One region of the Rhodococcus sp. MT28 genome, then DNA from elsewhere that is predicted to be linked to it. Evidence: riboswitches for the same ligand, from Rfam matches in the RefSeq annotation. Region 1 holds a riboswitch; each other region holds the start of a gene.
What was found. A riboswitch is a leader RNA that binds a small molecule or an ion and turns the genes downstream of it on or off. The one in region 1 is predicted to bind S-adenosylmethionine.
Positions count from the first base shown of each region.

Region 2: it holds a riboswitch for S-adenosylmethionine, as region 1 does, so the genes downstream of both, AC1Q6C_RS03315 (FAD/NAD(P)-binding protein) here and AC1Q6C_RS28290 (LLM class flavin-dependent oxidoreductase) in region 1, are expected to answer to the same signal.
Region 3: it holds a riboswitch for S-adenosylmethionine, as region 1 does, so the genes downstream of both, AC1Q6C_RS22630 (aminotransferase class V-fold PLP-dependent enzyme) here and AC1Q6C_RS28290 (LLM class flavin-dependent oxidoreductase) in region 1, are expected to answer to the same signal.

Region 1 is NZ_JBXAFD010000010.1:87,727-98,032, forward strand. It holds gene AC1Q6C_RS28280 (stealth family protein) at 1-441, shown strand, start outside; gene AC1Q6C_RS28285 (NtaA/DmoA family FMN-dependent monooxygenase) at 493-1,860, opposite strand; gene AC1Q6C_RS28290 (LLM class flavin-dependent oxidoreductase) at 1,881-3,227, opposite strand; SAM riboswitch class IV at 3,210-3,323, opposite strand; gene AC1Q6C_RS28295 (phosphodiesterase) at 3,402-4,307, opposite strand; gene AC1Q6C_RS28300 (dicarboxylate/amino acid:cation symporter) at 4,647-6,020, shown strand; gene AC1Q6C_RS28305 (excalibur calcium-binding domain-containing protein) at 6,192-6,551, shown strand; gene AC1Q6C_RS28310 (alpha/beta hydrolase) at 6,604-7,731, opposite strand; gene AC1Q6C_RS28315 (DEAD/DEAH box helicase) at 7,844-10,306, shown strand, end outside.
Region 2 is NZ_JBXAFD010000001.1:694,210-704,515, reverse strand. It holds gene AC1Q6C_RS03355 (MFS transporter) at 1-568, opposite strand, end outside; gene AC1Q6C_RS03350 (TMEM175 family protein) at 784-1,413, shown strand; gene AC1Q6C_RS03345 (CGNR zinc finger domain-containing protein) at 1,410-1,994, opposite strand; gene AC1Q6C_RS03340 (NAD(P)-dependent oxidoreductase) at 2,097-2,999, shown strand; gene AC1Q6C_RS03335 (MFS transporter) at 2,996-3,862, shown strand; gene AC1Q6C_RS03330 (hypothetical protein) at 3,856-4,194, shown strand; gene AC1Q6C_RS03325 (Rv2253 family sensor-like surface protein) at 4,207-4,722, shown strand; gene AC1Q6C_RS03320 (ATP-dependent Clp protease ATP-binding subunit) at 4,837-7,260, shown strand; gene AC1Q6C_RS03315 (FAD/NAD(P)-binding protein) at 7,310-9,202, opposite strand; SAM riboswitch class I at 9,207-9,300, opposite strand; gene fahA (fumarylacetoacetase) at 9,379-10,306, opposite strand, start outside.
Region 3 is NZ_JBXAFD010000006.1:25,440-35,745, reverse strand. It holds gene AC1Q6C_RS22670 (ABC transporter substrate-binding protein) at 1-691, opposite strand, end outside; gene AC1Q6C_RS22665 (CGNR zinc finger domain-containing protein) at 826-1,404, opposite strand; gene AC1Q6C_RS22660 (hypothetical protein) at 1,468-1,845, shown strand; gene AC1Q6C_RS22655 (PH domain-containing protein) at 1,939-2,283, shown strand; gene AC1Q6C_RS22650 (saccharopine dehydrogenase family protein) at 2,284-3,495, opposite strand; gene AC1Q6C_RS22645 (alpha/beta hydrolase family protein) at 3,488-4,486, opposite strand; gene AC1Q6C_RS22640 (DNA-binding transcriptional regulator) at 4,630-5,508, shown strand; gene AC1Q6C_RS22635 (LLM class oxidoreductase) at 5,487-6,101, opposite strand; gene AC1Q6C_RS22630 (aminotransferase class V-fold PLP-dependent enzyme) at 6,312-7,637, opposite strand; SAM riboswitch class IV at 7,691-7,805, opposite strand; gene AC1Q6C_RS22625 (PucR family transcriptional regulator) at 7,866-9,401, opposite strand; gene AC1Q6C_RS22620 (DUF917 domain-containing protein) at 9,398-10,306, opposite strand, start outside.

The DNA of each region.
Region 1 (10,306 bases):
GAGAATGCGGCCCGCGTCAACCGCCGTCTGCTGCAGGACCGCTTCGGTCTGATGACCACCAGACATCTGGAGCACGCAGCGACGCCACTACGCAAGAGCGTGATGGCCGAGATGGAACGCGAGTTCGCCGAAGACTTCGCGGCCACTGCAGCAAGCACCTTCCGCGCGAGTTCCAATATCTCGGTGACCAATTCGCTGTACCACTACTACACGCTCATGAGTGGACGGTCGGTGGTGCAGAAGTCCGCCGCCGTCAAATACGTCGACACGACGGTCAAGGCCGGTTTGCGCGACATGGACTCACTGCTCGCCAAGCGCTCCATGGACTTCTTCTGCCTCAACGACGGCAGCGCTCCAGAGATCGATCTGGAACTTCGGACACGCAAGATCACGGAGTTCCTGGAGAGCTACTACCCCATCCCGGCGCCCTGGGAAGCCTAGACGAAACAAGGGCCCAGCCGATTTCGGCTGGGCCCTTGCTACTTCGGTCGATCAGCGTGCTGTCACATGCTCCCGTTGCACCGGAATGGGCAGACCGAGATTGTCACGCAACGTCGTTCCTTCGTAGTCACTGCGGAGAACACCTCGATCCTGCAGCAGCGGCACCACGTCGTCGACGAACTCGTCGAGGCCGGTCGGCACAAGGTGCGACCCGAGGATGAACCCATCCGAACCGTCGTTGCTGACAAACGAATCTATTTTCTCGGCAACCTGCTGCGGTGTACCGACGATCGGTCCACGCTCGAACTGATCGATCACCACTTCGCGCAGATTCAACTTCTTGCTCTCCGCTACCGCGCGCAGTTTTGCGACGGTCGCGAAACGATCTTGGTGAATGAAGGCGCGGCCCTGGATGATCGGCGGAGCCTCGGGATCCGGAGCGATATCGGGTAGTGGTCCTTCGGGGTCGTACTTCGACAGATCGAGATTCCAGATCTGTTCGAGCAGAACCAAAGCGGTCTGGCCGGTGACCTGCTGGTCGCGAATCTCTCGGTACTTCTCGATCGCATCTGCCTCCGAGGTGCCGAGAACAAAACTCGCCGACGGCAGGATCTTGATGTCACCCGGGTCACGTCCGGCCGCAACGGCACGTGCTTTGATATCGCGATAGAAATCGGCCGCCTCGGGCAACTGACCGTACGGTGAGAAGATCGCGTCGGCATTGCCGGCAGCAAAATCGCGCCCCTGCGGCGACACCCCGGCCTGCAGAATAACCGGGCGCCCTTGCGGGCTACGCGGCACTGTGAATCGGCCGTTCACATCGAAATGCGATCCATGAAAAGCGAATTCACCGGCATCCGGTCGCGCGAGAAAACGCCCTGATGCCTTGTCGGCCACGATGTCGTCGCTTCGCCACGAATCCCAGAGTTGACGCACCAGCGCTACGGTCTCCTCCGCACGCTCGTATCGTTGCGCACGATCCAGGTATCCGCCGCGACGAAAGTTCTGGCCGGTGAATGCGTCGAACGAGGTGACGACGTTCCAGGCGGCACGTCCTCCGGACAACTGATCGAGCGTCGCGAATTGTCTTGCCAGCTCGTAAGGCTCGTTGAACGTGGCGTTGATGGTGCCGGCCAATCCGAGGTGTTCGGTTACTGCCGCCAACGATGCAAGGACCGTGAAGGTGTCCGGCCTACCGATGATGTCTTGGTCGAAAATCTGTCCCGCACGCTCACGAAGGGCGAGGCCTTCGGCGAGGAAGAAGAAGTCGAATTTCCCACGCTCGGCGGTTCGAGCGGTGTGCTCGAAAGAATCGAACTCGATCTGGCTGCCCGCCTGCGGATCCCACCATGCAGTGTGATGGTTGACGCCGCCGAGGTAGGCACCCAGGATGACCTGCTTACGCTTCTGAGAACTCATGAGAATCTATTCCTCGTCTGTCAGGCGGCCGGAGTGCCGGCGGCGTAGCGGTTGGGAACGTCGATGGGTAGACCAAGGAGTCCGCGAAGATTCGTCTGCGGATATTCGGTGCGGAATACGTTGCGTCGCTGCAATTCAGGCACCAGCTCACCTGCGATCGCGTCGAGGTCGTCCACGACGACGCCCGGCCGCAACCGGAAGCCGTCGATTCCCAACTGCTGCCACCGGAGCAGAAGATCTGCCAACTCAGCCGCGGTGCCGGTGAAGGTCAGCGCGTCCGAACGGTATTCGGCGCCGGCCTGCGCGTCGAGGCGAGCGAGCCGTTCCTTTCCGGTTTCTTCCGGAGCATCGAAGAATACGACGATGTCGGTGAAGACCCGAAGCGGTTCGCCGGTGCGCTGCACGTGTTCTTCGGCTGCTCGCACTTCACCCAGGATTGCCGTGACCTGCTCGTCGTCGAACGGCGTCACGAACACCAGATCGGCCGTCCGCGCCGCCAGCTCGTACGCGACCCGCTGATGAGCCAATGCGGTGACGACGGGATGCCCCTGCGGCGGGCGCGGAGTCACCGACGGTCCACGGACCGAGAGGTACTTTCCCTCGAAGTCGATGTAGTGCAGCTTGTCCCGGTCGATGAATCGGCGCTGCTCCACATCACGGATCTCGGCGTCGTCCTCCCAACTGTCCCAGAGTCTCCGGACGACGTCGGCTGCCTCCGCAGCTTCGTCGAACAGCGCGCGCACGAAGTCCGGGAGGATGCCTGAAACGATCGACTGACGGTCGGCATCGGTGAGCGCTGGGATGTCGCGGCGCCCGAACTGTGCTGCCTCGGATTCCGACGCCGAAACCTTCACCTGCCATCCGGCGCGACCGCGCGAGGTGTAGTCCAGCGTGGCAACGGCTTTGGACACGTGAAACGGCTCGGTGTGAATGGTGGTGATGGTCGGGATCAAGCCGATGTTGCTCGTGATCGGTGCCAGTCGGGCGGCCACGAGATGTGCGTCGAGCCGAGCGCGCACCCGATCAACCGCGTCGTCGACGGGTTCGAGTGGGTTGGCCGGCACCGAGAGACTGTCCTCGATGGTGACGAAATCGAGCAGACCACGCTCGGCGGTCGTCACCACGTCAGTCCAATACGACGCGCTGAACAGCTCACTCGGGCGCGAGTGCGGCTCTCGCCAGGCTGCAGGGTGCCAACCGGCACCGTCCAGCGCTACGGCGAGATGCAACGGAGCAAGATGAGAGGAGGGGGTGGAGGTCATCGACGCATACTCCTGTTCGAGAACTACTCGGGAGCGCACAGTGCCGACCGCAGAAACCGTCAGCACCCGACTGACGGTTCTCGTGGCGACTGCCGCTTGCGACACGCACCGCGCGTATCGCCAGGTGTGATTCCGGGGCACCCCATCGGCATGAAGGGTTGCCGTCCAGCTAGCCGGTCCTTGTTGCTGGAGCTCTGCACCTACCTCGACGGTAGTGAGTACGCGACAGCCCGGCAATCACCCAGAACTGCGCGTGGGTGCCGGAAACCGCCTGCGGCCTCAGATGATCGAGCGTGCCGCCTTTTCGCTCTCGAGGATTCGAATGCCGGCAGCACTGAGCCTCCGAGCACCCTCGGCCGCGTCGACGGGCTCACCGACCGTCACGTGCGCACCGAGTGGAACGACCGAATGAACAATTGTCTCGTCGTACACGTGCACCAGATTGCACCCCTGAGCCCCGTCACGACCACGCTGACCACCGACTTCCACGTTCAAGTCCTGGGTGTAACACGTCGACGACGCCACGGAAACCGGAATGCCGGCGAACGTCGCCGTCGTCGAATAGTGCAGGTGCCCGGCAAGAATCGCCCGGACGTCGCTGCCACGCAAGACATCCGCCAACCGGGACTGATCGCGCAACTCCACCAGAACCGCGAGATCCTGAATGCACGGAACAGGCGGATGATGCAGCGCCAGAATTGTTCCGTCGGGCGCCGGCACCGCCAATTCTGCTCGTAGCCAATCCAATTGGCCATCCGTTATCTCACCGTAGTGATGCCCGGGAACCGACGAATCCAGGGTGATCACCCGCAGTCCGTCAAGGTCGTAGACGTTGTCGACGGGATGATCGGTGGCGTCCTCGCCCAACAGCAGAGATCTGAACGTAGGGCGGTCGTCGTGGTTGCCCATCGCCCAGACGACCTGCGCATCGATCTCGGCTGCCACGGGTTCCACGATGGCTTTCAATTCCGCGTATGCGTCGGGGTGTCCCTGGTCGGTCAGGTCGCCGGTGAATATCAGTGCATCCGGGCGTGCGCCCGAGGCCACGATCCCGCTGAGCACTTCCCGCAATCTCGTCGACGCATCCACGGCGTCGTACAACTCCCCCTGAGCCACCAGATGCGTGTCACTGAGGTGCACCAGGAAATGCTTCGGACGCGGGTACTCGGCATTCCGAACGCTCATCGGTCTCTCGCTTCCGCTTGCCGACGCGTAGGCGCCGGTGCGGCACCTACTGATCGTCGAGACTAGTCAACCGACCAACAGTGACTGATCGGGGCACGCCCGACGAACACGAAGCGAACTCCCGCGGCGACCCTCGGGATCGAGTAGTTGAAGCTGCGAGTAGTGTGTGGACAGTGTTGTTCCTGACCAGTCGGCGTTACGTCGACCTTCGCCTGCAGGCGAGCGCAATGTGTACGCGCTCGCTCTGACCTGACGCGTACCAGGAAACATTTCTTCGAATCTGCCCGGCCTCTGGTGCCGCGCTGCGTTTCGCTCCCTTGATTTTCGAAAGGCATAGTCATGCCCAGCTCCACCTCCACCGGCGTGCCGGAAAAGTCCACGTCCCGTTTTCCGTCCTGGGCGACGGCATTCGGACCGCAGATCGTCGCCGGTCTCGTACTCGGTGTCATCATCGGTCTCGTCGCCCGGGCAATGCCTGATGCGGCCGACGGCAACGTCAACTGGTTGGTCGGCACCGTGCAGACCATCGGCTCGAGTTACGTCAAGCTGCTCACCGTTGCGGTGATCCCGCTGCTGTTCACCGCCATTGTCAGCTCCATCGCCAACCTGCGCCAGGTCGCCAATGCAGCTCGCCTGGCCGTGCAGACCTTGCTCTGGTTCGCGATCACCGCTTTCATTGCTGTGATCATCGGCATCATCGTCGGCCTGATCACCGATCCCGGTTCACGGACCGACGTCGCCGCCGAAGCAGCGAAGGAACCCAAGAGCTCCGGCTCGTGGTGGGCGTTCATCACCGGACTGGTTCCGAACAACTTCCTGGGGCTGGGCGCAAAGACTTCCGTCGCAGAGGGAGTAGCAACCACATCCCTGAGCTTCAACGTCCTGCAGCTGCTCGTCATCGCCGGCGCAATCGGTATCGCGGCGCTGAAGATCGGCCCCAAGGCTGCTCCGTTCCTCGAGTTCAACGCGTCACTGCTCGCGATCGTCCAGAAGGTCCTGTGGTGGATCATTCGCCTTGCCCCGATCGGTACGGCCGCGCTGATCGCCAACGCTGTCGCCACCTACGGCTGGGATGCAATCGGCTCGCTGGGCGTCTTCACCGCCGCCATCTACATCGGTCTGGCCATCGTCTTCTTCGTGGTCTACCCCATCCTGATTGCCGCACACGGCCTCTCGGTTCGAAGCTTCTTCTCCGGCGTCTGGCCTGCGACTCAGCTCGGATTCGTCTCGCGCTCGTCGATCGGCACTCTGCCTCTGACCGAACGCGTCACCGAACGCAACCTCGGTGTTCCGCGTGAGTACGCCTCATTCGCCGTTCCGCTCGGCGCCACCACGAAGATGGACGGTTGCGCCGCAATCTATCCCGCGATCGCGGCGATTTTCGTCGCAGGCTTCTACGACGTTCCGTTGACCTTCACCGACTACCTGTTGATCGTCGTCGTCTCGGTCATCGGCTCAGCGGCAACGGCCGGAACCACCGGTGCGACAGTCATGCTCACACTCACACTCTCCACCCTTGGTCTTCCCCTGGCCGGCGTCGGACTGCTCCTCGCAGTCGAACCGATCGTCGACATGGGCCGTACCGCAGTCAACGTCACCGGCCAGGCACTGGTCCCGGTCATCGTCGCAAAGCGTGAGGGAATCCTCGACAAGGAGCGCTTCGACGCTCCCCGCAACGGTGATCCCTTCGCCGAGGAACTTGTCGACGCGTAACCCTCGATGACTACAGCAGCGTCCCCGCACCTGAGCAATACGGTGCGGGACGCTGCTTTTCACCCCAGATTTCACCCTTGCCGAAATAAACCATTTGGTCGTTATGACCAGTATGCTCAGCCGGCACAGCCCTCAGAAGTGGAAGGGCTGCCCAGTTGAACACGAGGTCACATGAAGCTCCGCCGTCTGGCATTCAGCGTCGCAGGTTGCGCCGCAATCACTCTGGTTGCCGCGCCCGCCGCTCAGGCATCCACGGTTTTCGATTTCCTACCGATCGAGATCGCACGCATGATTCCGACTGGCTCTGCCGACGCAGTCCAGCCGTTCCTTCCCCCGGTCTTCGCACCGCCGGCGCCGCCCGCTCCGCAAGCGCCCCAGAACCAGCCGGCGCCGCAGAACACTCCCGCACCAGCGCGGTACTACCAGAACTGCACAGCCGTTCGTAATGCCGGCGCAGCTCCGTTGTACCGGGGCCAGAACGGATACGCCCCGCATCTCGACCGCGACAACGACGGCATCGCCTGCGAGTGATCCAACGCTCGGGTTGTGGTGCATCCACAACCCGAGCACTGTTGTCGAACCGTCAGACGCCCAATGCCCGGGACAGAGTCGGCCACGCCTTCGGCAGTCGTTCACGCCAATACGCCCACGCGTGCGTGCCGTTCGGCTCGTAATCCACCTGCGCCGGAATCTTCAGCTCCTGCAACCGCGCGTCGAACATCTTGGTGCAGGCGTGGGCGGCAACCTCGATGCCGCCGCCGATCACCAGACGCTCGAGCAGTTCAGGAGTCTGCAGCGTCTCGTCAGATCCGGGACGACCGTTTGCCGTCGACACGTAGATTTCCTTGCCACGCAACTTCTCTGCGTTGATCAACGAATCGTGTGCCTCCCACTCCGGGCCCCCTGGCACACCCCAGATGTTGGCCGGATCTCCGCTTCGAGAAGAAATCGTGGCCTGGACGGCAGTTCGGCCGAGCGGATCCATCGTGGAATAACAGCCGCTGAACACGGCAACGCCGCGATACATGTCCGGAAAGCGTTGGGCGAGCATCATTGCACCCATCGCGCCCATGGAATTGCCGGCAATCGCGTTGATTCCGTTGGTCTCGAGTCGCGCGTCGATCAGCGGTGGCAACTCCTCGGTGATGAAGGTTTCCCACTTGTGCAGTCCCAGCCGCGGATCCGGATTCTCCCAGTCCGAGTACAGGCTCGCGATTCCGCCATTGAGCATCACGACGTTGACGTTCTTGTCGGCGAAGAACGCCGGGGCGCCGCCGATCGTCATCCATCCGCTGCTTTTCTCTCCGGCGTCGACACCCTCGAGCATGTACAGCGCTGGGCGCGGAACCGAATTGTCAGCGGGTAGCAAAATCTCGACGCCGACCTCGCGTCGAAGTGCGGGCGACGCCACCGTCAGCCTGATCGCTTGTGGTGCGGTCACCTTCTCGCCGACGATGGCCGGGACGACGATGTCGTCGCGCAGGTCCGGTTTGGGGCCCGGATCCTCCTGAAGTGGTCCCGGGATCGTCGACCCCGAGCTCACGCTTCCCTCGACGCTGCCCAGACTTCCCGAGCTTCCCGAACTACCCGAGCTTCCGGAACTCGGCGCTGCCGTCGACAGTCCGCCCAATTGCAAAGAAAGTGCACAGACGGCCAAACACACCGCACCTGTGCGCGCAGATCGAATCCACGCACGCCGCTCAGTCCTCATGAAACTCCCAAACCAGTCAAAGATGTTTCCGTGAACATACCGTGCAGTTCGGACTTTCTTGGACAAACGACCACGACAAGATCTGTCGGTCGCCGCTACTAGGCTGGCCCCCGTGCAACCGGATTCAGTCAGGGCCCTCGACCTCGACCGAATTCGCGCTGTCGTGGGCACAACCACCTACGACCGCGGACTTGTCTACCTGCGGGAGAATGCAGTCGAATCCATCGGATGGAACGACACCGCTGACATCTTGACCGGCGCTGTATCGGGAACTGCGCGAGAGCCGTACACCTGCACGATTTCGGTAAGTCGCGGCGCGGCCGGTACAGCAACGTTCACGCGTGGCCTCTGCACGTGTCCCGTGCGGATGAACTGCAAGCACGTAGTCGCGTTGGTGCTCGCAGCGGTTGCCGAGGCGAACAAGACTCCACAACACCTCGGATGGGACAGCTCGCTCGAGGAGTTGCTCCGACCAGACCTGGCCGGCCGCACTACACGTGGACTTGGCATTCAATTCACCACCCGAACCAAGGGCGCATCGACAAGGCTCATCATCAAACCCGTACAACCAGGAGCGAGAGGGTGGATCTCCGGCGGGCTCGCCTGGAACAAACTCGGAAGCACTTTTCAGTTCCCCGCAGATCACCTCCGGGTTCTACGCGACATACATCTCCTCCACAGCGCCGGCAACTACTACCGAAATCAAAATGCCGCGGAAATCGATCTTGCCGGGTTCGCGAGCCCGCAACTCTGGTCGCTTCTTCGTGAGGCCATCAGCGTCGGCGTTTCACTCGTTCACTCGAAAGCCGGCCTCGGCAACATCTCCCTACTCTACGACGCCAACATCTGCCTCGACGTCCACGGAGCGGAAGACAACAACCTCCGTCTCACTCCCCGAATTCAGACCGATGGGCACATCGTGACTCATTCCGACTGGGGACTGGTCGGCACGCCGGCACATGGCGTCTTCGCGCTCGACGCCGCCAACGCGATCACTCTCGCACCACTGCACACGCCGATAACTCACCAATTGAGGCAGTTGATCGACTCCGGAAAATCGGTCGACATACCCGCCGAGCATCGGGATGCATTCACGTCGCGGTTCGTGTTCAAACTCGGAAACCTCGCTCCCGTCATATCTTCCGACGGTGCTTACAACCCACCGACTGTGTCCGGTCCTCGGCTACAACTGATGGCCACTTACGCGGACAACCACCGCATCGACATCGAATCGGCATGGAAGTACACCGTCGATGCCGACGAACTGATCATTTCTACCGCAGACACAACCACCGACGAGTCCGAGATCCGCAACCACGTTGCCGAAGATGCCATTGCCAAGAGCCTCGGTGCGGCCGCGGCGAAGGCCACTCTCGCGGGAACTTTGACCGGCCTCGATTCCATGCAGTTCACACTCGACCTCCTGCCCCAACTCGAAGCGCACGACGCCATCGACCTCAAGGTTGCAGGAACCCCTGCCGACTACCGGCCTGCAGACGACGCTGTCGTGATCGGCCTCAGCACATCAGCCCCCGACGGGGACAGCGGATCCGACTGGTTCGACCTCGATGTCACCGTCGATGTTGCGGGACAAAGCGTTCCGTTCACAACACTGTTCTCTGCTCTGAGCAAGGGCGAGACTCACATACTGCTACCGGACGGCGCCTTCTTTCGGCTCGACGCACCTGAACTACTCGGCCTGCACCGTCTCATCACCGAAGCGCGGTCGCTACTCGATCGGCCTACCGGCAAACTCGGGATCAGCAAATTTCAGGCCGGACTGTGGGAAGAATTGACGGCGCTCGGAAGAGTCGAACATCAAGCAGCAGCATGGAAGAAGCAGATCGCAGGATTGCTCGGCAGTTCGGGCATCGATCCGGTCGAAGTCCCGGACACGTTGACGGCAACGCTACGTCCCTATCAGGTCGACGGATTCCGTTGGCTCAATTTCCTGCGCCAGCACAGCTTGGGCGGCATACTCGCCGACGACATGGGCCTGGGCAAGACACTGCAGACCCTCGCAATGATCTGCGCTGCAAGGCAATCGAATCCAGCCGCGCCTCCCTTTCTGATCGTCGCACCCACCAGCGTCGTATCCAACTGGAAGTCCGAAGTGGCGAAGTTCGCACCGACCCTCCACACCGCTGTCATCACGGACACGCTGCGCCGCAGAAAAACCGATCTGGCCGCACTCGTCGACGGGGCGGACATCGTCGTGACGTCGTACGCCCTCTTCCGCCTCGACACCGATGCGTATTCCGCGGGCCGCTGGTCCGGACTGGTACTCGACGAAGCCCAATTCGCCAAGAACCACAAGTCCAAGGTCCACCAGTGCGCGAGGGCGGTGAACGCACCGTTCAAACTCGCGATCACCGGAACACCCATGGAGAACAATCTCATGGAGTTGTGGTCGCTGCTCGCGATCACTGCACCGGGACTGTTTCCCAGCCCCACCACCTTCACCGATTTCTACCGCACTCCCATCGAAAAAGACGGTGATGCAGAACGATTGGCGCAACTGCGACGACGCGTCAAACCGCTGATGGTGCGGCGCACCAAGGAACAGGTGGCTGCG
Region 2 (10,306 bases), on a different contig from region 1:
ACGGCAACCAGGTGACCGTTGCTGCGGTAGCCAGTGCCAGGACTGCGACGATGCCGAATGCGTTGGTCATGTGTGTGCCGAGGATGGGTATGAGAGCGAGGACGGCTGTGACGACGACACGGTTCACGAGGCCGCTGATGCTTGACGCCCGGTCCGGGTTCGTGAGCGCGGCCAGTGCCGCTCCGCCAACGGATGCGGATCCACCAGCGCCGATACCGCCGACGATGATCGCGGCGCATGCGATCGTCGTGGACGGTGCGATGGCCGCAACGCCGAATGCGGCTGCCATCGCGATCAGGCTGACGCGGCCGAGGAGATGGCGATGCCGGGCCGAGGCGATTCGGGTGGTGGCGAGGCAGGTGACGGCGCAGACCAGCAGCGATGCGGTCAGAACGGCACCGGCAGCGGATTCGGTGACACCGAGGTCCTCGACCATTGCCACGATCATCAGGGGGATGAGGTTCGCGGTGATGAACCCCATGACGCCGATACTGAAGACGGCAATACCGCGGTTGGCGGTGAGTGGAACCCGGTCGGACTGCGTATTCGTCGAAGCGTTGATCGGCACTAGGGCAACCCCATGTCCTGAAGGGGGTGGCTGAACCGACCCCTGGTGGCGTGATGCGAGTCACTTAATGAATGTGATTCGTTAAGTATGGGGATGGGCTCCGCCACGGTCAAGAGATCTAACGAATTTGATTCGTTAATTGTATGTTTCCGGATACGTGCTTCCGTAAAGTGGCGTCGCCGGTCTGTTTCTGTTGTGAGGCTTATGCTTCCGCAATGGCTGAGATTGCGGAACGCACCCGCTACTTCGAGCGCTACGTCACTTTCATCGACGCGATTGTCGCCATTGCGATCACGCTGCTCGTACTGCCGCTGGTCGAACTCACCAGTGACCACCACGGCACCACGTCGGAACTGCTGCGCGATCACGCTGCGCAGTTCTACTCGTTCGCCCTGAGCTTTCTGGTGATCTTCCGGCTCTGGTGGTCGCAGCATCGGCTGCTTCGTTTTGTGGTCGACGCGGACAAGGTGGTCGTTCGCGGACTGGGGTTGTGGGTGATGACCATCGTGTTCCTGCCCTTCCCGACAGCGCTCGTTGCGGCGCCGTCGCAGGATCTCGGAACCAGGGCTCTCTACATCGGGACAATGGCAGCCAGTGCTGCGTGCCTGGCGGTGGTCGCGTGGGGTCTGGTTCGCAACCCGTCGTTGAGTGAAGAGAATGCGAAGCCGCATTTCACCGCTGAAATCGTCACTTTCCTGATCATGGTGGTGGCGCTGCTCGTCAGTGTGCTCGTTCCGGTGACGTCGTACTTCCCGCTGTTTCTTCTCCTGCTGTCGACGCCGATCGAGAAGCTGTGGAACCGAGTGGCGGCGAAATGGAGTCGCGGTGAAGGTGAGATGAGCTAGTCGGTGCGAGCGGTCATCGCGGATTTCTTGGCTTTGTTTCCGCAGATGTTCATCGAGCACCAGCGTCGGTTGTTGCCGCGACTGGTGTCGACGTAGAGGCCGGTGCACCCGTCGCCCTGGCAGGCTTTGACGCGGTCCCGGTCGGCTCCACCGAGCACCGCGATCGCGTCGGCAGCCACTATCGACAAAGCGTCGCGGATCGGATTGTCTCCGGCTGATTTCCAGAGGGCCCGGCCACTCTCGAGGACGAGGTGGGCATCACCGAGTTCGGATGCGGTGTTGACGATCCCGACATCGGCGCGTGAGACGCGGCGGTCCTCGCATACGGCGGTTCCGATGCGATGAATGGCCTCACGTAAATTCTGCGCGCCGAGGAGGTCGTCTTCTGTCGCGGTTGCGGGGGCGTCCATCAGATCGTTGGCGCGTAACCATAATTCGAGTCGCTGCGGGCTCGTGAGTCGTTCGAACCTCGAGCCGTTCCGATTGGTGAGGGTGGCGGTGAAGCGGAAGGCGAGCGTGTCGTTGTCGAGTCGAAACACGTCCCGAGCGGATTGATCAGCTCCTGCTTCGTTCACTTTCATCCTCCTTCGTGGCGAACCATCTCAACCGGTTCGACAGCAACTGTACCCGTGTGAGAGTCTTGAACCGTCTTAGATGGTTCAGCACTTTCGAGAGGGAAATCCATGACTTCTGTTTCCGTGGTCGGCTTGGGCGCGATGGGTCGTCCCATCGCTCGAAATCTACTGGGCGCAGGCTTCGACGTGACGGTGTGGAATCGCAGCCCTGAAGCGGTAGCCGAACTGGTCGAGGAAGGGGCGATCGGCGCGAAAACCGTTGCCGAGGCATTCCAGTCCGGTGTTGTGCTGTCGATGTTGGCAGATGATTCGGCCGTGTCTTCGGCCATTCTGGATCCCGCCGTCCTCGCATCCGTTCCGAGTGGAACCGTGCACGTCAACATGGCCACCGTCAGCGTCGACCTTGCCAAGCGCGCCGCCGCACTGCACGCCGAGTACGGCATCGGGTACATCGCGGCGCCGGTGTTCGGACGCGTTTCTGTTGCTCAGGCTGGCCAGTTGAACATCATCGCCGCCGGCGACAGTTCCCTCCTCGAGCGAGTGCAACCCTTCCTCGACGTCATCGGTGCTCGCACGTGGCCACAAGGTGAGCGTCCGGAGCAGGCCAACATCGTCAAGATCATCGGCAATTACCTCATCCTCGCCGCGATTCAATCCTTGGGCGAGGCAATCACATTGGGGGAGAGGTCAGGTGTAGACGGAAGCCAACTCGTAGAACTGCTGACCTCGACGATCTTCCCGGGGCCGGTCTACTCCAGCTACGGAAACCTCGTCGCGACGCGTCAGTACGAGCCTGCAGGATTCACCACAGCTCTGGGCCTCAAGGATTTGAGGCTTGCGCTCGACGCCGCCGACAGCGTCGATCTGGATTTGCCGTTCGGTGGCGTACTTCGAGGCGTGCTCGCTCAGGCTCTGGCGAACGGTCAGGGCGAGATGGACTGGGCGTCTATTGCAGAACTGGTCCGTTCCGGCCAGTCGGGTGAAGGCAGTCCCGAAACACCGACGAGGTGAGCTCGAACTCGGACGGGACGGCGACTTCGGCACTGGCGGAGACCGATTCCGTCCGGACACTACCGCTGGCCGGGTTGTCGGCACTCGCAATGGCAGGCTTCATAGCGATCACAACCGAAACCATGCCGGCCGGACTACTGGTGCAGATCGGGTCAGGGTTGTCCGTATCAGTCTCCGGCGCAGGGCAATTGGTCACCGCATACGCATTGGGTTCCGTCGTCGGGGCGGTACCACTGATCGCATTGACCCGAGGATTGCGACGGCGTGCTGTCCTGGTGTCGGCGATTCTGGGGTTCGGTGTCTTCAATCTGGTGACAGCGCTTTCGTCGAATCTTGTTCTCACCTTGGGTGTTCGGTTTCTGGCCGGTATGGCGGCAGGTGTGGTGTGGGGGTTGCTTGCCGGGTACGCACGCAGGATGTCGCCCCCTCACCTGCAGGGGCGGGCCGTTGCGGTTGCCTCCGTCGGACAGCCGATCGCGTTGGCAATCGGCGTTCCGATGGGGGCGTGGCTCGGGACCCTGGCCGATTGGCGCGTCGTCTTCGCCGTGATGTCGGTTGCTGCGCTACTTCTGGTCGCGTGGATACTCACGGTGATGCCGGACTTTCCCGGGCAACAAGCGGATCGGCAGCTGCCGGTGCGGAAAGTCCTGGTCCTGCCTGGCGTACGACCGATTCTGTTTGTCGCGTTCTTGTGGATCCTCGCGCACAACATCGTGTACACGTATCTGGCGGCGTTCTGGATCGCATCGGTTTCGGCGATCGGTTGGGAATCGTCTTGTTCGTGTTCGGACTTTTCGCCTTCGTGGGCATCGGTGTGGTCGGGGTGTTTGTCGACCGGGCCCTTCGAAGTCTCACCGTGCTGAGCTTGGTGGTCTTTGCCGCAGCTTTGACGGCGTTGGGCGTCGGCGGTGACAGCTTCGCTGTGATCGCACTCAGCGTTGCGGCGTGGGGTGTGGCATTCGGAGGCGCTCCCACTCTCCTTCAGACGGCGCTCGCGGATACGACGGGCGACGCTGTGGACACTGCGCAATCGGTTTTCGTGACGATCTTCAATTCGGCGATCGCAGCGGGCGGCGTCGTAGGCGGGCTGATCTTGGCGGACAGGGGTGCGGGAGCGTTGCCGTTGGTTTCGCTGGTGCTGATCGTCGTCGGTGTTCTTGTGGTCAGTATCCGACAATTCGGACATAGCTTGTGATTCACTTCACGCATGCGGAAGTCATTGTTGGTGGTTGCTCTCGTTGCTACGTGGTTTGTCGCCGGAGCGATGCCCGCGGGGGCTGCGGATGCGAATTGGTCCGGTGATTACTCGCTCAAGCGTTTTGCCGCGACCAAGACGGGCACAAGTCTGGCCGCCAGCCAGTGGGAGCCGGATTTCTCCGATACATACACGTTCGAGACGGATTGCTCGAGCGGAGTCTGTATCGCCACAGTGGTCGGCGGTCCGGCTCCCGCCAATCCGACGTTGCCGCAGCCTGCGCGATACACCTGGGACGGAACCAGTTGGGTGCACCCCTATGACTGGGAGTGGGATTGCTACCAGGGGGAAGGCGTGCCCAAGGTGTGGGCACCGGCGCACTCCGAGGCGTATTACACACCTCAGCCCGATGGCAGTCTGAAAGGTTCGTGGCGTACCGACATCGCGAGTGGTCCCTGCGAGGGATCGGTGATCATGCACGTCGAGGCGTACCCGGTCGGTCGATCTACCGGATCCTTCGGTAGTTGAGAACGATCTGTGGCCCGAAGGTGTTGAAACAAATCTGAGGCCGCGGGAATTGATCGAGCCCCATGCACGTTAATTGAGTCAGTAACGCTCAACTTTCTGCAAGGAGGCTTCGGAATGCCAGCATTCTTCGGGCCCGAGGGTCCCGGTCGCATCGATATTTCCCGGCTCATGAGCAGGGCCACCCAGCAACTCATGGCTGACGCTGCACGTGTAGCGGCTGCTCGCGGTGATTCGGATCTCGATGCACTGCACGTTCTCCGCGTCATGGCGGAGCAGGATCCGGTCCGCACGCTCATGCAGCGCGCCGGAGCCGACCCGAAATCCGTGGTCGACGCCGTCGACCTGCGGCTGCCACAAGGCCGTGAGCAGGGGGCCTACTCTGCTCCTGCGCTCAGCAGTGCCGTGAAAACCGCTCTACTCGAGGCTCATCAACTGGCCCGAGCCCTGGGATCGACGTACATCGACCCCGAACATCTCTTCATCGCCCTGGCCGGTGACCCCGATCATGTTCCGGGTCGTCTGCTCGCTTCGGCCGGCATCACGCCGGAGAAGCTGCAGGCAGCGGTTCAGAATCCCGCAGCCGGTCCAGTCGAAGACGAGTCCACCACACCGACGCTCGACAAGTACGGCATCGATCTCACCGATCGCGCCCGCAACGGCGGCGTCGATCCGGTGATCGGCCGCGCCGACGAGATCGAACAGACCATCGAGATCCTCTCCCGCCGCACCAAGAACAACCCGGTCCTGGTGGGTGAGGCCGGCGTCGGCAAGACTGCCATCGTCGAAGGTCTCGCCCAGCGCATCGTCGACGGGGATGTCCCGGAATCGTTGGTGGGCAAGAAGATCGTCCAGCTCGAACTCTCGAGCATGGTCTCGGGTACCCGTTACCGCGGTGACTTCGAGGAACGGCTGACCAAGGTGATCGACGAGATCACCGCACACAAGGACGAGCTGATCGTCTTCATCGACGAGATGCACACCATCGCCGGTGCCGGAGGCGGCGCAGACGGTGCGATGGACGCCGGAAACATCCTCAAGCCCAAGCTCGCTCGCGGTGAACTGCACATCGTCGGCGCCACCACGCTCGACGAATACCGCAAGAACATCGAGAAGGATCCCGCGCTCGAGCGGCGCTTCCAGCCCGTACAGGTCGGAGAGCCGTCGATCGAGGACGCAATCGCGATCTTGAGCGGACTGCGCAGTCGGTACGAGGATCACCACAAGGTGCACTACACCGACGAGGCGATCACCGCTGCGGTGGAGCTGTCGGCACGTTACATCGGCGACAGGTTCTTGCCGGACAAGGCAATCGACCTGATCGATCAGGCCGGCGCCAGGCTTCGCTTGAAGACGGCCACGGTAGACACCGCTGCGCTGCAGCAGCGTCTCGAGCAGCTCGAGAGCGACAAGGAAAAAGCCGTCGCCGACGAGTTGTATGAGAAGGCGTCGACCCTGCGTGACGAGATCAACGGCGTCGCAAAGCGTCTCGAGAAGGCAGGATCCTCGGTTCCTTCCGAGGAAACGCCGGACGTGACCGCTGAACAAATCGCCGAAGTTGTCGCTCGCGCAACGGGTATTCCGGCAAGCCAGATGACTCAGGCAGAGAAAGATCGCCTGCGCCGTCTGGAAGAGGAACTGCACGGTCGTGTCATCGGGCAAGATGACGCCGTTCGCGCAATCGCGCGTGCCGTGCGTCGTAGCCGTACCGGTATGAGCGATCCGGATCGTCCCGTCGGTAGCTTCCTGTTCCTCGGACCCACTGGCGTCGGCAAGACGGAGCTCGCAAAAGCTCTGGCTGCCACACTCTTCGGAGACGAGAACAAGATGCTGCGCTTCGACATGAGTGAGTTCGGTGAGAGGCACACGGTCAGCCGATTGGTCGGTGCTCCTCCCGGATACGTCGGCTACGGCGAGGCCGGACAGCTCACGGAACAGGTGCGTCGTAACCCGTACTCGGTGATCCTGCTCGACGAGATCGAGAAGGCACACCCGGACGTGTTCAACACCTTGCTCCAGGTGCTCGACGACGGCCGTCTGACCGACGGTCAGGGTCGGACGGTGGACTTCAAGAACACCGTCGTGATCATGACCAGCAACCTCGGCTCGGACATCATCTCGAGCAAGTCCGGTGGACTCGGCTTCACCACGGGTGACGCAGAGTCGGCGGAGAAGCCACTGCGCGACCGCGTGATGGCCAGGTTGCGCGAATCGATGCGGCCGGAGTTCCTCAACCGTATCGACGAGATCGTGATCTTCCGCAAGCTCGACACCGAGCAACTGCACCGGATTACTGATCTGCTGCTCGACGACAGCCGGAAGCGGCTGCAGTCCAAGGGCATCGAGATCGAGTTCACTGCCGACGCGGTGGACTGGATCGCCGAGCACGGGCATCAACCCGAGTTCGGGGCTCGCCCGTTGCGTCGTTCGATTCAGCGTGTGGTCGACGACAAGATCGCCGACATGCTGCTCGACGATCTCCTCGAAGAGGGCGGCAGTATCACCGTCGCGGTTGACGAGGGTGAGTTGGTGTTCAGCTAGGGGACAGCCCCCTGTGAGCGGTTAGGGAGTCCCAGGACTCCCTAACCGCTCACAGGCGCGTAGCGCCCAAAATCTCCGCCGCCAGGGCATCGTTATGCCGGAAGAACCCTGCATTGGTACGGGGACGAGGGAAAGCCGCCGACCAGTTGTGGCCTGCAACCCACGGCCCTGCGGCGAAGCGGCGAGGATGAGCAGTGTTGTCCTGAAGAAGAATTCGTGACGTGCCGTCGACCGCGAGCTTCGCCGAACTGTCGGCGGTGGCACGTAGTTCGACTGCCTCGCCCCGACGGTGAAGCGTCCGCAGGAGCAAGTCACCGCTCGCGCTGATGGACGCAACCGGCAAGCGTGCTTCGACGAGGGTGTTCGCGGCCACGATGTCGGTGTGCGACGCACTGCGCGCGACAAAGATCCCAGCCCCCGTTGCCGGGTCGATCTCGGTGGAGAACACCGAATCCGGCCCGAGGAACTGGACGATGCCCGCCTCGTTGAGGGCGATCAACTGTTCCAGTCGCTCGGGTGGCGGACCACTGGCGATGAAGCTGAAGAACGAATGAAGCCAACCCTCGACGTCCTTGGCGACGGATTCGGCCGGGATTCTGCCGCGCCGCAACAATTCTCCGACGGTCATGTACGTCGACAGCAGCGCTGAGAAGACAGCCGCGTCGGCGCTGAAATACGGGTCCGACCTCCGCGCGACATCTGCCGAGATGTATTCGGTGATCCGGGATTGGACCTCGGCAAGCCCGTCGTAGCGCTCACCGCCGAGTGGGCGGTTCAGCCGCTCGAGATCGATACGGTCTTCCGGCTTCGGGACTGCGTTCTCGACCAGTTCATGCAATCGAGGCGATCCCCAGGCCAGCGAGGCGAATTCGGCGTCGAACTCCTCCCAGGTGCCCACTGTCCGATCCGGGTGAGATGCGAACAGCTCGTGATAGTGGGCGCCTGCCAGTTCTTTCGACGCCAAGGGCCAGATGTCGTTTCGGAAATCCAACGGTCCGTCGCCGGGAACGAGATCAGCGGTGAAGAACCGCGGTAGCGGTGGCCGTGCGTCAGCGATCGAGTACGAAATCTTGGAGTGATACGGCACTCCGCGACGAGATCCGGCATACAACAGGGGTTCCCGACCCGAGGGAGCGTAAGTGAGGATGCCGTCTTCACCGCGTTCGAAGATGCCGCCACGGCTCTCGGCGAGGAGAACCATCCAGTCGACGAAAGCCAGCCCGAGTCCGGCGATCAGAACCGGTTCGCCTTCGGGAATGACATCGGCGTCGAGGTCGGCAGTGTAGCCCGGACCCACATACGTCAACCCGTGATCGGACGCGAAGCTGGTCAGCGCGGTTTCACGTGGGGCAGGCAACGCATCGGGGTGCCCTTGTGCGAGAAGGACGGTCGTCGCGTCGATGACAGCTCCGTCGTCCAGATGAACCGTCTGTGTCTCGCCGACGTTCACGATGTCGACCACGGATCGTCGATGAACTCGAACGTCGACGTGCGCTGGCGCGGAGTCGACTGCAGTCTCGAACACCCAGTTCAGGTATCGGCTCTGCAGTGACCTCGATGCAAACGACGACGGGGTGATCGTCGGAACTTCTGCTGCGATTTCTGGGAATTCGGCAAGCTCAGCCGAGCGCTCGGCGACCCATTCCGCGAGGGTCGGACCCGGCAGCACCGGGCCGATCACGGCGGTGGTCTCGTCGGTGAACATCGTGACGTCCGCTGTTGTCGAATTCATCCACAGAAGCGGCGCCTGGCTGCCTCGCCAAATACGGCCGGCGCCTGCCGGATACGGGTCGACAACGTGAATGTCGATCGGTGTGGGATCGGCGTTCACCGATTCGTGAGCGAGGATCCGCTCGAGTACGCCGGTCCCGCGGGGTCCACCACCCACGATCACGATGACAGCTGCTGTCCCCACTGAGGTACGGGGTCGATCGCCTGGCACGAGTCCTCCATCGGACCTGGCAGAAAGCACCCGCACCTCAGCAGAGGGGGTTGCTGCGACGTCACGGAGCCAGGACTCTCGATCGCTCTGGATGGTTAGTCCAGCTTATCTTCGGAGAATCGTGAGGCAAGGAATTCCGGACATCAGATCAGCGTGAATCAAACAGTTGTCAATCACTATCTTTCGGTTTGCGTTGCAGGCAGGATCCGAGCGTGAACATCCCCGAAGCCGATTCGTGATCCGCCGGCGCCGGGAGCGGTGGCTGAGATGGCGATGGTGTCGCCGTCTTCGAGAAAGGTACGGGTCTCGGAGCCCACAGCTACGGGTTCCTTGCCGCCCCACGTCAGCTCGATGAAGGCGCCGCGCTGATCTTTGTCCGGTCCGGAAATGGTTCCGGACGCGAAGAGATCGCCGGTACTCGCTGCTGCGCCGTTGATGGTGGTGTGCGCGAGCATCTGCGCAGGCGACCAGTACATCTGGGCGTAGGGCGGCCGGGAGACGACGTGACCGTTCCATTCGACGGCCAGGTCGATGTCCAGCCCCCACTTCTCTTCACCACGCAGATAGGAAAGCGGTTCGGGATCCTGCACCGGAGTGTCGATTCGGGCTGCTTCGAGAGCGAGCAAGGGTACGACCCACGGTGAGATGGAGGTCGCGAAACTCTTCCCCAGGTTCGGACCGAGGGGCACGTACTCCCACGCCTGGATGTCTCGGGCAGACCAGTCGTTCACGACGACGGCGCCGAAGACGTACTCGGCAAATTCGTCCGGGGTGATGGAATCGCCCATCTTCGAGGGAGTTCCGACGATGAACCCCATCTCGGCTTCGATGTCGAGGCGCCGGGACGGTCCGAAGTCCGGGCTTTCCTGATCGGGTGCCTTCCGCTGTCCGCAGGGACGAACGATGTCGGTGCCGGAGACGACGACGGTGCTCGAGCGCCCGTGGTATCCGACGGGAAGATGCTTCCAGTTCGGCATCAAGGGGGCTGCGTCCGGGCGGAACAACCGCCCGAGGTTGGTTGCGTGATTCTCCGAGGCGTAGAAGTCGACGTAATCGGCCACTGCGATCGGCAAATGCATTGTCACCGAATCAACGGAAAACACT
Region 3 (10,306 bases), on a different contig from region 1:
TCGGCACTCCGAGAGTGCCGGAAGTGGTCTCGCCGTTCGGACTCCAGGTGTAACCGTCGCGTCGTTCCATCGTGATGTGATCGTTGGGAACAACTTCGGTGACCTTGAACAGACCCGTTCCGTTGCTACTCGAACGGATGCTGGCCGGGTCTTCGAGCGTCGCAGCGCACGGAAGCCGCAACGCGCCGATTCGAGAGAGCAGGAAGGGCGCTGGCTCGGCGGTAGTCACCGTCAGTTCGTCACCGTCCGCTGAGGCCGAAGTCGACATCGGCACAGTGGATCCGCGTAGCGGTGAAGCGTTTTCAGGATCCATGACCCAGTTGATGTCATCGGCCGCGGTCTGTGCGGTGAAGGAAGTGCCGTCGGCACAAGTGATGCCCTTCTTGAGCACGAACTTCAGAGTGTTCCCTTCTTCACTCCAGCTCTCCGCCAGATAGGGACGCACAGTGCGTGTTTGCGCGTCGATGTCGATCAACGAATCGTACGAGTACGCGTTCACGATCTGAGTCGACGTAAGGTTGGTGATCAGAGGGTGCAGATTTCCGGGATCGGCGTTGATGACAGTCGTGAAACTGCCGTCCTTTGCATACTCACCGACCGAACCTCCGGGACTGGATGCGCCGCCACACCCGGCCAGGGTGAAAACCCCAACGCTGATAACTGCTGTCGCGGAGACAGAACGGGCTTTCATACGAGCCGCCATCTACTAGGAGTTGCCATGGCGACAATCGTGCGGGATTGACGTGGTCTGTATCTCGTTGAAGTTCCCCATACAGTCGGCCGTACTCTGTTCGATTGTCACTATCGACCGGGCAAGCGCAGACGCTAAGTACGACGCTGCCGTTGACGGTGATTCGCGACGTTGATTCGGTTGCCGCACAACGCCGGCATGCAGTAGCGGCGTCGCCCTCCACGGCTTGTATCGACGAACACCCCGTTGCACGTCGGCGAGGCGCATGGGCGGAATCGTTCGTACCCCAATGTGCGCAGAGTCCCCAGCAACGAGTAGCCGATCAACAGCGCAAGTTCGCCGGTGAGATTGATTCTGCTGTCCGGTACCGCATTCCATCGATAGTCGGACCGGGCATCAGGCACGAGTCGGACGTGATGCGGGACGGTCTGCAGGAGTCGATGAGTGCGATCAACGAGCTCATCAGAAGTCGGAGCATCGAGAATCGAACGAATCCCCTCTCTGAGTTCCTTGACCTCAGCAAGTTCACCGCTGGTAAGCCGACGTCCGTTGGTGAGCGCATCCGGCGAGAGTCCATGTTCGTCCAGTAGATCGTGAAGCGCCTGAGGGGCAGCCAACGCGTCACCTGCCTCCACCCACACGCGGGGCGAGGTATTGACCAAGTCGGTCGCAAACGACGCACCGGCGACGTAATCGTCTAAAACTACTTGCATCCCTTACCGTCCTGCCCTACCGTAATTGAATAACCTAACTTTACACCTTACGGAGGCGGCGGGATGGAACACTGCGCAGACCACAGGCTGCCCGACATACTCCTCGACACCCACAACCGATTACGCCGCGCCGGCACCGTGGCGTCGGGGACACCCGTCGTTGCAGCCGATCTCTACTGGTCGATCGGAGCGCTCGCCCAATGCCTGACCGCGATGGACGAGGTCATTTCACAACTGGGAATCAACGCCCGAAAGCAGTTGCGAGCTGGAAAGTTCGATGTCGAGAGCGGACCGTTCGAAGGACAACCCGACGCTGCCCTGCTCACCGCAGTTCTTGCGCTCGCCCGAGCATCGAGCAGTTGTGAACCAGTTCAGACGGCAATCGGCAATGCCCAGATCGCGGTGAGCGATCTCGTCGTCTCAAGGCCCACCAGCGCTTGACGCCCGCGCTCGCAGCCTGTCCCAATAGAGACTGTATGGTTGGTTTTCAAGCAGCCATCGAGAGCATCGACCAGCAGGAACCGGGTTATCACTGTGAGTGCAGGAACATCGACAATCTACGAGGACCGAACCGTCCGGATCGACGATCAGGGCGTCACGATCCGCCACTACTACTTCCCGTTTGTCAGCAAGTTCGTCCCGTACTCGCAGATCGAATCCGTCGACCTCGGAGTCATGTCATGGCTGAGCGGACGCCTACGAATCTGGGGAACAACAGATTTCAGCTCGTGGTACAGCCTGGATCTTTCACGCCCGTGGAAGGAGACCGCGGTGGTACTCACTCTCGCCGGCCACGGATCGCCTTCGTTCAGCCCCAAGGACGCCGATCGCGTCGAGACCGAAATCCGCAGTCGCATCGGATCACACGCCGCGAACTGACTAGCGGAACTCGGATTCGACGGTGACGATCTCACTCCAGTCGGTTCGATCGAACAACCGCGCCAGCGCAGTGAACAGAACTTCCGGGTCGACGACGCTCTCGGGTGAGTGCACACCGATCCGATCCGAAATCGTTCCGTCGGCGAGCCGGGACACCACCTGAGCAAGGCCGAGCGCCAAGGGGATTCCGGTTGCACCGGCCATGTCCGACAGCAACTCCGACACCGGTGAATCGTCTGCAATCCGGGCCACGACGCGCATCGCTCTTCCGTCGAACATTCCTGTCGCCGAGGCGAAGAACAACGGCAGGGATCCGTGGCCGGCGCGCGTGAGCATTCGAGGCGCAGCACGGATCATCCGTCCGAGCGAAGGCTTGCCCAATTCTTCGGCGGCCGAGTCGAGATCGATTCTCCCCTTGTCGATGTCGGCGCGGAGAACGTCGAGAAACGCCACGGTTTCCGGTGTGATGACCATCAGATTTGCCGAATGCCCCGCAGGATTGATGGTCCGATGAAACATCACCGGCTCCGGATGCCCGACCACGTAAGCGTTCCCCCGACGTCCGCCGGGCAGTTCGAGTGCGATGGAACGCAACGGTTCTTCGTTGACGATTCGCCCCGCACGAACCACCGGAACCTGGCCGCTGATCTGTTGCATCCAGTGAACGGCGGCTGCACTCAATGTGTCCACCGACTCGTCCTCGCCCTCGACATCAACCGGCCAGGCTGTATACAGATCGTCGACCACGTCCAATCGCGAGACTGCCATCGCGGCCAGGAGGTTACTCATCCCGGGACTTGCGCCCATGCCGACTACCGCACAGATTCCGGCTCCCCTCGCGGCACAGTCCAATTCCAGCATGTCGACGGCCGGCTCCCAGTCGTCGCAGATGTCGAGATAGTGAGTCCCGGTCTCGATCGCTGCCTGGAGAATGCCGACGCCGAAACGGAAGAACGGTCCGACCGTATTGACGACCACGTCTGCGCCGTCAAGCAATTCACGTAGCGTGCGACCGTCCGTGACGTCGATGCTGCGCGCCTCGACTTCCGCTGACGCCTGCGCCAGTTCAACTGAAAGACGCTTCGCAGCATCGATATCGCGATCCGCGACTACTACCTTGCCGATTCCCGGCAATGTTGCGGCCAGACGAACTGCTGCCGAGCCCATGGCACCGGCACCACCCAGTGCGACAACCGTGATTCCGTCAGCCATGAATTCCCTCCAAAAATGCAGTCTGATCCGCTAGATAGCCGGGAGCGAAGATCGAACGGGGAGCAAGGACGGCCACCAGAGCGGACCTCACTTCCGAGTCTTCGAGATCCTTGTCCACGATCGAATGCGTAGCGTCGGGGTACTTCTTGACCACCAATTGCCCTGGAGTGTCCAACAATTCGCGATACACCCTTTCGGTATCAGCCACGTCGACGTTGACGTCTTGTCCGCCGATGATCAAGAGCACCGGAACCTTCACGGTTTCGAGATCGGCTCGCGCATCCGAGAGGTAGTTCTTTCGGATGAAGTTCCACCGGTCTTCGGTGAGACCGTCGGCCTCGCCGGAGGCCACGAGATCGTCGAACGATGCATCACGGGCCAACTGATCCAAGTTCTTCGCACGATCGACCCGCGCTTTCTCGAACTCGTCGGCCGACGCATTTCTCTCGGAAAGTTCGGCTAGGGTATTGAATTCGCCTTGTTGGAGCCAGTTGATCGCGGGACCCACGGCAATGACGAACGCTACGTCCGGGTCGAGGTTCACCACCTTGGGCATCACCCACCCTGCCTGGCTTGCACCCCACAGACCGATCCGAGACGGATCGATATCCGAACGTCCCCGCGCCCACTCGATTGCCGCTTCCGTTTCTGCCGCGCGATCGTCCATGCTCTGGTCGAGCCAATTGCCCGGTGCCCCATTCACCCCCGGCTTGTCCCAGGAGAGTGACGCGTACCCCGCCTTTGCGAACGCCTCCCACACCGGTCGATAGAACGTCTCATGTGTTGCATCGACCGGGCCGTCTCCGTGGACGAAAACCACGAGCCCGAAGGGACCGTCACCGTGTTCCGGCAGTGCAAGGACTCCCTGGAGCGGCACCGATCCCCCGGTGATCGTCACTTTTTCCTCACGGATGTCATAGGTGTTCTGGTACAGCGTCCAGCCCACCAGAGTCGCGATCAGAACAACGACCACCGCCAGGGAAGTAACCATCCACCTGCGTAAACGAGGCTTACTCTTGCCCTCGCTCATCGATTCCGCTGCCATCTTCCCGCCCTAACGTACGAATTTGAAACGATCGTATTGCATTCGATAGTACAGTTGTGGGCGAAGATGTCGAGAAGTGAGGAAAGGACATGGCGATGACCGACAGGGACGTCGATGTACCCACGAGGATCTTGATCGAGGGACTACTGCGCACGGACGGAACTGTCGACGGACGCACCCTTTATGCCACCGCCGACGCCCTCGGCAAAACTGATCAACAGGTTCGGCTGTGCATCAAGCGGTTGGTCACCGAGGGGAAGTTCACTCAGGAAGGTCGCGGGCGGCAGGCCACGCTACGAGCAACGCCGAAAGCCCTGCGCGAGATGGAACCCGACGTCGAATTCGTTCGGCTGGCCTATCGACAAGACCGCGACACTGTGACGCCGTGGGACGGGTATTGGCACCTGGCCGGATTCGCAATTCCGGAGTCGTCACGGAAAGCGCGAGATGCGCTGCGCACCAGGGTCGTTTATCTCGGCGGCGCGCTCGTCCAGGGCGGTCTGTACGTCTCGCCGCACGCCTGGGAACCGTATATTCGCGATGCGGCCGCCGAACTCGACGTCGAACAGCACCTGTCTTCTCTCACCACTCGAGATCTGAAAGTGGGCACTCTCGAAGACCCCGTGAAGATTGCCGCGCAGTTGTGGCCACTGGACCAGATCGCTGACGGATACGAACGGCTACTCGACGTAGCGACCGCACGCCTGCACAAACTGCAGAACAGTCCGGGTACCGATGCTGTCACGATGACCATCGAACTCGCGGCGGAATTCACGCGAGCCATGGAACCGGATCCGCTGTTGCCGCCGGAACTACTGCCCACCAACTGGATCGGCACGAGGGCTCGGTCGATCACTGCGCAGTGCTGGACGCTTCTGGCACAGGTGGACGGTGCCGACGAATTACCGTCGCTGTTCCACCTGTACGCAGATGCAATCGGTGACGATCAGGATGCAAGCGTGCGCTGACGGGGCGGCAGTCCGAAACGCCCGAGAACCTCGTCGACTGCGGTGGACGGTGTGACAAGTCCGCGATCCTGAAGCCACGGAATGGTGCTGTCCACCAGATGCTCGAGCGTTCGAGGCAATGCGAGAGGCAGCAACGTAACGCCGTCGGCGACCTCCGCAGCTCGGATATCGGCGATCAAACTGCCGAGACCGGAAGGCGTTCCGACGTAATGAAGCGAAACGGGAACCCGCGGCGAGGTCAACGCGCTGTCCAACTGCGCAAGCTCCTTACGAGCGGAGCGAGCCTCCGGCGCGATCAGAATCTCGAGATCGACCAGCACTGCGACGCTGTCGGGATCGCGTCCTTCTTCGGCGACGGCAGCGCGTATACGTGCGCGTTCGAGCTGTGCCTCACGCAGATCCGCAGCGCGAATCCGAACCACATTGGTAGGGAATGAAGCCAAATCGAGAGCCTTTTCACCCTCGGTGAGGTCCACCCAGTAGTCGCCGCCGATGATGGGCAGGTTGCCGGGTGCGCCCTCAGCGGCCGGATGGTGACCGAATCCGGTCAACTCGACCGCTACGTGCAGAGAATGCGAAGCGAGTGAAGACATGTGAGACCTCCGAAAATCAGAAAAGTATGGGATGAGCGAGACGAATCGTCAGCTCGAACACATTCCTGAAGAGGTGCGGCACAGATCGACATGGCGACGGCACCACTGACCGAGAGTGATGCTCACTCTCGAAGGGGTGGCGGGAAAATCCGCTGGTGCCATGGCTGCCATGCTAGTTGTCCGTTCGAGTTTTCGGGGACCGAGCTCAGCTCAGACGCACTCGGCTGCGCCGGCATTGTCGTCTGCGGCTCCGAGGAAGGGGCGGGTCTCGGGCACAGGGTTCCACGCACCTGCCGTCTTCGCGTACTTCCAATCACGCTGATTCGAAACCAGGATGTTCACGGCGTCGACCAACCGCGTCACGTCGTCCGAGCTGCTACCGAGGCCGAGGCTGGCGCGAACTGCACCGCCGGAGAGGCCGAGGCGCGCGAGTACCGGATGTGCGCAGAAGCGACCGTCGCGAACTCCGATGCCGTGCTCGGCGGAGAGGAATGCGGCGATCTCGCCCGCTTCGAATCCGTCAACGGTGAAGGTGACGATTCCGACGGCGTCAGGAGCGTCGTTCCACAGTCGCACGAGTGAGACGCCCTCGATGGCGGACAAGCCGTCAGTGAGCTGGGCGGTGAGCGCCTTCTCATGCTCGGCGATCACGTCGAAGTCCAGGGCGTGCAGGGTTTCGCAGGCGGTCGCGATGGCAGCCGCACCGAGCACGTTGGGGGAACCCGCCTCGTGGCGTGCGGGCGCGCAAGCCCACTCGGTGGACGCGATGGTCACCTCACGCACGGCGCCGCCGCCGGCGAGGTACGGCTGAGCTTCGTCGAGCCAGTCACGGCGGCCGACGAGAACGCCGGCGCCGAAGGGCGCGTACAGCTTGTGGCCCGAGAACGCTACGTAGTCGACGCCGCATTCCTGCAGGTCGATGCGACGGTGGGGAGCCAACTGAGCAGCGTCGACGAGGATACGTGCGCCGCAACGGTGAGCGATGTCAGCCAAACGTGCAATCGGCAGGATCTCACCGGTCACGTTGGAGGCCCCGGTGATTGCGAGCAGCGCGGCAGGCTTGGTGCACAGTTCACCGATCAGACGCTCGATCGTTTCTTCGATGGTGTCTGCGGCGGTGACGATACGAGCGTCGTTCCACGGCAACAGGTTTGCGTGATGCTCGACGTCGAGGACGACGGTGCTGCCGGGGACGCACTGCGCAAGCAGGTTCAGCGAATCGGTGGTGTTCCGGGTGAAGACGACAACCTGATCGTCGGCACAGTTCACGAAACGAGCAACGGATTCACGAGCGTTCTCGTAGGTGAGCGTGGAGATCCGGGACGCGTAGCCGGCACCGCGGTGGACGCTGGCGTATGTCGGCAGCAACTCGGCGATACGGTCGGTGACCTGGGCCAATGCCGGCGCACTCGCGGCGTAGTCGAAGTTGGCGTAGGAGCATTCGCCACCCTGAACCAATGGAACCTGCAGGTCGGCACCCGAAACCTTGGCAATCGCGGTGGTGCAGCAGGTGTCGGCACTCAATACAGCAGTCATCGAAGACAATCCTCACGTTCAAGGACTCGTTCGTCGGGAGATGGCCCCGGAAGAGTCCGCGCTTGCCGCATTCGTTTTCGAACGCAGCCGGGTCGTCACCCGGAGCACCCCACCGCGGAGGAGGGTTGCCGACCAGCAAGCCGGGGCTGAACACTGGTACTCGTGACCTGGCAACGAGGATGGCAGGAACCTCCCGTGCTTGTCAAGACGAAGCCGCGAAGATCTCCGTCAGGGCGCGATGGTCCGGCAAGCAAGGTGGAGCGCGAGTCTCGTTTCCGGATCTGCGAGATCCACCGAGAGAAGGCGCTGAATTCTATCGATCCGACTCGATACGGTGTTGCGGTGCAACCCCATTCGGGTTGCGGTGTGAGCCAGAGACGATTCTTCGTCGAGGTACGTCGACAGAGTCTCGAGCAACTCTCCATTGGAATCGCGTAGCGGTGCGAGCAATGCTGCGGCCGCAGGCTGGAAGGTGTCGGTTCGCGTCCACGCCAGCAGCAACTGCGCCAGCCCGAGGCGGTCCACGTGCAGGAATCGACCTGTTTGAGATCGGGAACCGGCGAGCCGAGCGGCATCCCCGGCCTCCGACAGGGACGAACCGATTCCGGCCGGGCCGTCGTGTGCGCGTCCCACACCTACCCAGGTCTCCATCGTGGGTTCCAACCTGGCCTGAGCTGCACGGATGCACTCGGCGATCCTGGTGATCGCCTCCGGTCGCGGCTCACCTGGCAGAGTCGTCCACGCCGCCCAGCCGTCAGCCTGTTCCACGACATTGGCGTCGATTCCCTCGGCGGCGAGAGCATCTGCAACCTCGCTGCGTCTTGCCACCAGGTCGACCTCACCGACCGCCAGGACTTTGATGCCGATGTGCCATCCGTCCAGCATCCAACCCGCGTCGAGTGCGCGCCGGAGCAGTCCGGGTGTGGCGTCTGCTGACGTGTCGATCAGTTCACCGAGCAACGCGCTACGCCGGCGCGCTTCACGCTCGTCGACCATGCGCGCAACGGCCAGTCGGTGCCCGGCAGCCAACGAGGCCACGTCGAGAACCACTGAGAGAGAAGCCTCTTCGACGCTTTGACGCACCGGGAGCAGCACCGCCAGCCAGGGCTCTCGGGCTGCGCCGGACATCACCGGGCACGCAATCAGGACCGCGCCGGAGTCCAATTCGACCGTGGTGGGCGCCCCGCGACCCGACAACATACCGGCAGCTGCTCGATCAGCGTCTGACAACAGGTCGGCGCCGGTCATCGGACGTCCGGACGTGTCCAGGAGAAAGAATGAACGCTGAAAGGTGTTCAGTAGCACCGACAGAAGATTCTCGACGCTTCCTCCGGCTCGTTGGCCCGCGTGTGTCGCCCGCAGTACTGCGTCGGCCATCACCGCCCGCGAATTCGAGAGAAGATCACGAAGATCCACGCTGAACTGCCACGGGTCGGATACTCCGAGCACCACCAGTCCGAGCCGATCGGCAAGCAACGAGAGATTCGCATCCTCCGCCGCAGCGCTGTGCACAGCGACCACCTGGCAGCCGGTCGCCGCTGTGCGCCGAAGGAGAGCGTCGAATCTCCACTCCCCGATGTCGATTCGATCGAGAATCACCAGAACTGATCCTGAACTCGCCGCACCCGACACGGCCTCGGCCGACTGTGCCGATTCCCCGGTGAGTGCTCCCACTGTCGTCACGACGGGATCACCCTCCCCGGCAAGTCGATACAGCCCGACAAAGGCCGGGTTGTTCAGCAACGCCGAAACACTCGCGCTCATCGCGCCTCCATCAGCACTGCGTCGTGGTCGATCCCGAATGCCCGCGGGCCGACAACTTTCAATCTGCCCACTTTTTCCGCCCACCACTGTGGACCGGGAAGAACCAACACGGCCACATCGTGCCCCTGGTGCACGGATTCACACGAGACGAAGGCGCCGGTCCGCACGTCGAGCAACGTCACGATGTCCGGGCACGTTGCAATCATCTCGCCGTCCAACGCGACGGTCAGGAACTCACTCTCGAATTCGACTCGTATCACCGCAGAATCGTGTTCGAGAATCACGCTGCCCCGACGATCGCCGGTGTCCGGACGACTACGACGGACCGCACGCACCCGGCCAGTCCCCATTACCAGGGCCCCGGAGCTTTCCGCGATCTCCTGCCAACTGCCCAGTGCCCCGATGTGCTGACCCAGTTCGTGTGCTCGGGAGAGAGTTCCCGGAATGCACGCCTCCTGCACCGTCCGCGCATCGATCGACGCGATCGCCAGAGCGCCCCAACCGCTGGTTCTCCCGATCAACGACCGCACTGCTACCTCGGCGCCGAGCACATCCACTCCGTCGACGACGGTAATGAGGCCGCCGGGCTGGGCGAGTGTGACCGGGCACAATTCCAACCCGGCTGCGGCGAGAGAGAAGTGATCGAGCCGCGGCATCGCTCGACCCAGCAGGTCCGCGTCGACCACGGGAATTCCCAACGCCAACGCCGCCGCAATGCCGGAGAGAGCGTTGAGTCCACCGCCTTCGAAAGTCATCACCGCGGTCGGACGCTTCCCGGTCCAGCGCGTCAAAGCTGCTGCAGTATCTGCGAACTCACGCCCGGAGGGCAATTGCTCCTCCAAAGCCAGGGCCGATCCGACGATTCCCACCGGCATCACCAATGCCTCCTCCGGCAACTGGTCCGG